Cryptosporangium aurantiacum: one gene and its partner. The protein of the gene in region 2 binds, or shares a complex with, the protein of the main gene of each other region. Links are inferred from orthologs where the notes say so. Each region holds a gene or a part of one and is shown on either strand. Other genes may lie near its edges. The genes, in order: BUB75_RS07500 and rpmJ.

What was found.
Region 1: rpmJ (region 2) and BUB75_RS07500 share a complex: the UniProt entries of both Bacillus subtilis proteins name them as parts of the 50S ribosomal subunit. The link is inferred for Cryptosporangium aurantiacum from one-to-one orthologs.

What each region holds. Positions count from the first base shown.
Region 1 is NZ_FRCS01000002.1:137,129-140,288, forward strand. Bases 266-3,112 are described here. They hold BUB75_RS07500 (type B 50S ribosomal protein L31), read right to left. Parts: upstream 1,890-3,112; coding sequence 1,641-1,889; downstream 266-1,640. Other genes in these bases: BUB75_RS07495 (AAA family ATPase), read right to left, coding at 266-1,443; rpmG (50S ribosomal protein L33), read left to right, coding at 2,036-2,203; BUB75_RS07510 (hypothetical protein), read left to right, coding at 2,471-2,797; BUB75_RS07515 (hypothetical protein), read right to left, coding at 2,802-3,112. In the rest of the region: more of BUB75_RS07495, read right to left, coding at 1-265; more of BUB75_RS07515, read right to left, coding at 3,113-3,140. UniProt on the Bacillus subtilis protein: While neither of the L31 paralogs is essential, this protein does not seem to function as the main L31 protein.
Region 2 is NZ_FRCS01000005.1:508,806-511,890, forward strand. What follows is about bases 277-3,048. They hold rpmJ (50S ribosomal protein L36), read right to left. Parts: upstream 1,834-3,048; coding sequence 1,720-1,833; downstream 277-1,719. Other genes in these bases: rpsD (30S ribosomal protein S4), read right to left, coding at 277-634; rpsK (30S ribosomal protein S11), read right to left, coding at 667-1,071; rpsM (30S ribosomal protein S13), read right to left, coding at 1,154-1,534; infA (translation initiation factor IF-1), read right to left, coding at 1,891-2,112; BUB75_RS20005 (DUF1707 SHOCT-like domain-containing protein), read right to left, coding at 2,281-2,697. Also shown: more of rpsD, read right to left, coding at 8-276; more of map, read right to left, coding at 3,049-3,085.

The DNA of each region.
Region 1 (3,160 bases), on a different replicon or contig from region 2:
GAGTTCCTGAGCCGCGGCGGGAAGGCCGGTGCGGAGCTCGATCTCGCCTCGCAGGAGATCGCGGAACCCGTGCAGCGCGGTCTCCGGTCGCGGCGGGCGCAACCGCGCGAGCAGGACGCCTGCCCGGTGCGGTTGCCCGGCGAGCCAGGCGTCCTTGGCGGCGGCCAGCAGGTGCCCGGCCTTCTCGTCCGGTTCCGGCGTCAGCTCGGCGATCCGCTCGGCCGCGAACGACGCGGCGGCGTGGTCGCCGCTATCGCGGACCGCGGCGGCGGCGCGCTCCAGTTCGTCGGCCACGCCGTCGTCGGCCCCACCGGGCTCGGGCGCGAGCGCCGCCAGGTGCCAGGCCCGTCGCAGCCGCCACTCGGCCTCGGCGCGGGTACCGGCGTCGGTCTCCTCGTGCGCCAGCACCTCCGCGAGCAGCTGGTGGGCCGCGCGGCGATCGGCTGCCGACGCCGCCTGGTAAACCGCGCCGCGCAGCAGCGGGAACCGGAACCGCACCGCGCCGTCGACCTCGTGCACGAGGCCTGCCGCCTCGGCCGGCTCCAACGCCGACAGGTGGCCACCGCCCGCTTCGGCGGCGCGGGCCAGGGTCCCCGCGTCGAGCTGTTCGTCGGTCGCGACCAGCAGCAGGAGCCGGCGCGCGGCGAGCGGCAGCCGGGCGATCCGCTCGTCGTACTCGCGGCGCACCCGGCTGTAGAGCGGCAGCGTCTCCGGTAGCGGCGCGCGTCCGGCGCGCTGGTCGGCGGAGAGCGTCCGGGTCAGTTCCTCGATCGCACGCGGGTTGCCCGCGCAGGACCGGGCGATCGCGGCCGCGACGTCGGCGGCGACGTCACCGGCGAGCAGCCGGCCGATCAGCGCGGCCGAGGCCGGCGGCGCCAGGCCCGGCAGCGTGAGCGACGGCAGGCCGGGCAGCGGCGGCCGGTCGTCGGGCATCGTGAACACGATCGCGACCTTCTCGGCGGCCAACCGCCTGGCCACGAACGCCAGCGCGTCCCGGGAGGCCTCGTCGACCAGGTGGACGTCGTCGACGCAGCACAGCACCGGCCGGCGGCTCGCCGTCCGCACCAGCAGTTCGAGCACCGCGACGCAGAGCGGCAGCTCGCCGGGGACGTCCGTCGGGTCACCGGCCATCGCCCTGGTCAGCGTCGCGGCCTGGAGCTTCGGGAGCGTGGAGACCCGGGCCGCGAGCGGCATCAGGAGCCGGTGCAGGGCGGCAAACGGGAGGTCCGACTCGGCCTCCACGCCTTCGGCGGTCAGGACGACAAAACCCTGGGCGGCGTCCGCGGCGTACCGGAGCAGCGACGTCCGGCCGATTCCGGGCGGGCCCTGCACGACGAGGCCACCGCCCTGATGTGCACGAACCTGCTCGAGCAGCGCGCGGACCTCCGGCCGGCCGGGGCCGGTGCCGGCGTCGGCTAGTTGCGGAATTCGCGCGGTGAGCACGCGCCGATTGTTACCGACGACCGATGGCAAACACTGTTAGTTTTGAGAAATCCCTGGGTCCGCATCGATTCGGCCGCGCCGTGCCGCGTACGACGACCGCGACGAGCAGCCCGAGCGCACGCACCACGCGCACACAAGCCTCCCCCGGTAGCCCAAGGGCCCTAACCAACGGCCCTGTGGGCTCCCGGGAGCGGGGCTTACTTCTTCTTCGCGTAGCGAGCGCGGAACTTCTCGACGCGACCGGCGCTGTCGAGGATGCGCTGCTTACCGGTGTAGAACGGGTGGCTGGCCGACGAGATGTCGACCTCGACCAGCGGGTATGTGGTGCCGTCCGACCACTCGATCGTGCGGCTCGTGGTCACCGTCGAGCGGGTCAGGAACGCCACGTCCGCCGACCGGTCACGGAACACCACCGGGCGGTACTCGGGGTGGATACCAGGCTTCATGCCGACGTTCCTCTCTGTTCGCGGCCACTTTCTGGCCGCTCGGTTGGATAACCCAACCCACTGGTCACATGTTCCCGCGCACGGCGGAATACTTGAACATGGTTTTCGTTACACTAACCGCAAGCTCCGGCGAGTGGGAGAGAGAAATGGCCAAGGGCAACGAGCTCCGCCCGGTAGTCAAGCTGCGGTCGACCGCGGGCACCGGCTTCACGTACGTCACCCGGAAGAACCGGCGGAACGACCCCGACCGGCTCACGCTGACGAAGTACGACCCCCGCGTAGGTCGCCACGTGGAGTTCCGCGAGGAACGCTGACACCCCCGAAGTACGACACCGTGCCGAGACGCAGGTCGCCACGTGGAGTTCCGCGAGGAACGCTGACACCCCCGAGGTACGACACCGTGCCGAGACGCAGGTCGCCACGTGGAGTTCCGCGAGGAACGCTGACACCCCCGAAGTACGACACCGTGCCGAGACGCAGGTCGCCACGCGGAGCTCCACGAGGAACGCTGACCCCAGCGCGACGCCCGGCCGAGAAGGCCGGGCGTTTTCGTGTGCGCGTCCGCCGGGTAGCGACACGACATGACTGTGAACCCCTCGGACGCGGATCGTTCCACCGACCTCGACTCGGATCCGCACCACGACGCGCTCGCCACGACCTACGACGAGGTCGACACCCGCTCCCCCGCGGAGATCGCGGAAGACCGGGAGGAGGCCGACGCCACCCCCGACCCGCACACCGACCACCGCCCGACGATCCCGGCCGTTCCGAAGCCGGTGGTTCCCGCCGTCGCCGGAGTGCTGACGTTCGTGCTGCTGGCGTTCCCGTTCGGCTGGACGATCCTCGGCGCGGTGATCGGGGCGCTCGTCGCTGCCGCGATCTCCTACGCGTTCGTGTTCCGCCTCTGAGCGCTCAGAACGCGCCCCCCGCCATCTGGATGGCGATCGCGAGCCCGAGCGGCGGCACAAGGTAGGCCGCGCCGATGACACCGGCGCGCCCCCACCCGCGGTAGCGGAAGCCGAACAGCGCGACGATCAACGCGATCAACGTCGACACCGCAGGCAGGCTGATCATCAGCCAGCCTCCGGCTACGGTGCAGGCCAGTCCGCGATCCGCATCGCAGTCCGGACCGACGAGCGCGAGGAACGGCCCGTAGAGGCACATCGCCACGAACCACGCGCCGAGCACGATCAGCGCGAACGTCGTCAGGACAATCTCCAGTGCCGAGCTGCGGCGGCGCTCCGTAACCATGGTCCGAGCGTGCCGAGCCG
Region 2 (3,085 bases):
CAGGCGATTACTTCGAGTAGAGCTCGACGATCAGCTGCTCCTGGACCGGCGTGTCGATGACCTGCCGGGCCGGGAGAGCGTGAACCAGGATCCGCATCTGGCTGGAGAGAACCTCGAGCCAGGCCGGGATCCCACGGGAGCCGGCTTCGGCGCGCGCCACGACGAACGGCGTGAGCTCGCGGGACTTCTCCCGGACCTCGACGATGTCGTTCTCGCTGACGCGGTACGACGGGATGTCGACCTTGACGCCGTTGACCAGCACGTGACCGTGCCGGACCACCTGGCGCGCCATGTCGCGGGACTTGGCGAAGCCGGCCCGGTAGATGACGTTGTCCAGGCGGGACTCCAGGATCTGGAGCAGGATGTCGCCGGTCTTGCCCTGCTTGCGGTTCGCCTCGACGTAGTAGCCGCCGAACTGCTTCTCCAGAACGCCGTAGATGCGCTTGGCCTTCTGCTTCTCACGCAGCTGGAGCAGGTACTCGCTGTCCTTGGTCCGACCGCGGCCGTGCTGGCCCGGCGGGTAGGGACGAACCTCGATCGGGCACTTCGGCGACTCGCACTTGCTGCCCTTGAGGAACAGCTTCATCTTCTCGCGCCGGCAGCGGCGGCAGTCAGCACCGGTGTAACGGGCCATTTCTCCTCAGTCTCCTCGTAACGTGGTGCTGATCAGACGCGGCGGCGCTTGGGCGGGCGGCAGCCGTTGTGCGGCATCGGGGTGACGTCGGAGATCGACCCCACCTCCAGGCCGGTGGCCTGCAGCGACCGGATGGCGGTCTCGCGACCGGAGCCCGGGCCCTTCACGAAGACGTCGACCTTGCGCATGCCGTGCTCCTGCGCCTTGCGGGCAGCGTTCTCGGCAGCCATCTGGGCGGCGAACGGCGTCGACTTACGCGAGCCCTTGAAGCCCACGTGGCCGGCGGAGGCCCAGCTGATCACGTTGCCCTGCGGGTCCGTGATCGACACGATCGTGTTGTTGAACGTGCTCTTGATGTGCGCGTGGCCGTGCGCGACATTCTTCTTTTCCTTGCGCCGGACCTTCTTGACCCCGGCGCCACGGCTCTTCGGTGGCATTGCGGAAATTCTCCTCGAGAAAGCGGTTGGCTAGTCGGCTCCTGAAGCGGGCGGCGGACTACTCACGCCGCCGCGCGGGCGATTACTTCTTGCCCGGCTTCTTCTTGCCGGCCACGGTCTTGCGCGGGCCCTTACGGGTACGCGCGTTGGTGTGCGTGCGCTGACCGCGCACAGGAAGGCCGCGCCGGTGCCGGATGCCCTGGTAGCAACCGATCTCGATCTTGCGCCGGATGTCAGCGGCGACCTCGCGGCGCAGGTCACCTTCGACCCGGAACGAGGCCTCGATGTAGTCACGGAGTCGAACCAGGTCCTCGTCCGACAGGTCGCGAACGCGGGTGTCCGGGTTGAGCCCGGTCGCCTTGATCGTCTCCAGGGAACGGGTCCGGCCGATACCGAAGATGTACGTGAGCGCGATCTCTAGCCGCTTCTCGCGGGGGAGGTCTACGCCGACGAGACGTGCCATGGGTGGGCGTACTCCTTCGTCTGCGGAGGTCTGCGCGTCTCCGGATCCCGCCTGCCCGGGCGGGCCCCGGCCTCCGACCGGGGGTGGGACGTGAGCACGTGCTCACGCCTGGAGACGCTTTACTGAGTTGCGATGACTGCGCGAGGCAGAATCTTCTCGCCGCCCTGAGGAGAGGGCGGCGGCGATCAGCCCTGCCGCTGCTTGTGGCGCAGGTTCTCGCAGATCACCATGACCCGCCCGTGACGGCGGATCACCTTGCACTTGTCACAGATCGGCTTGACGCTCGGGTTGACCTTCACGGCTGTCGCCATCTCCTTGAAAACGCTCGCCAGCCGTGAGGCCTAGCGCGCTGCTCGTTACTTGTAGCGGTAGACGATGCGCCCACGGGACAGGTCGTAGGGCGAGAGCTCCACGACAACCCGGTCCTCGGGCAGGATGCGGATGTAGTGCTGCCGCATCTTCCCGGAGATGTGGGCAAGGACGAGGTGGCCGTTCTGCAGCTCCACGCGAAACATCGCGTTCGGCAGCGCTTCGACGACTCGGCCTTCGATTTCGATGGCCCCGTCTTTCTTGGGCATGTCCTCCGCAATCGTGACGTCGTTCCGGGCCCGGAGGCACCGGCGGTAAAACTCTGGATCAACACGTCGGTCTTCAGCCGCGTCCCCCCGCTAGACATGCGAGGAGAACAGACGCAACGCGCCAGCAACGAAGTCTACGTTGTCGTGGCCTGACCCGCCAAACCGGCCCTAGTCACGCCGCCCCGTGAGGCGGTTGGCCAGCAGGACGAGACCCCAGATTCCGAGCGGGAAGATCGGCCAGTAGAACGTGACCTCCCCGCGGGCGATGCTGGTGATCAGCCAGATGCCGGTCAGCAGCACCGCCAGCCGGATCCAGCTGGATTCCCCACTGGTGAGACGTTTCCGCGCGGTGACGCTCGACGCCGGCTGCGGGTGCTGCTCCGGCAGGTCGGCGGTGAGCGGTGTGAGGTCCGACTCGGTCTTCGCGGCGTAGGCCGCCGCAGCCCGCTCGTCGAACTCGTGGAGGTCGAGCCTGCCCTCGTCGAGGGCTGCCTTCAGACGAGTGACGACGGCCTGGCGCTCGGCGTCCCCTACCCGAACATCGGGACGCCTCGGTTCCGGCACGTCGGGTAACGGGGACGACATGGCTCCAGTGTCGCTCAGTCGCGGGGTTGCTGCCGGGTGACCGCGTCGCCGAGGCGGGAAACGCCGCCGTCCAGCGCGGTCAGCACCCACGGGCCGTCGTCGGTCAGGACAAACGTGTGTTCGGTGTGCGCCGCGCGCGAGCCGTCGACGGTCACCACCGTCCAGCCGTCCTCCAGCTCATCGGTCTCCGGGTCGGCCATCGTGATCATCGGCTCGATCGCCAGCGCCATCCCGACCCGCAGCTTCGGCCCGCGTCCCGGCTTGCCGTAGTTGAGGACGTGCGGATCCTGGTGCATCTCGGTGCCGATGCCGTGGCCACCGTAGTGCTTGACGATCCCGTACTTACCGCCGGCGCGGACCGCGGTCTCGACGGCGTGGCTGATGTCGG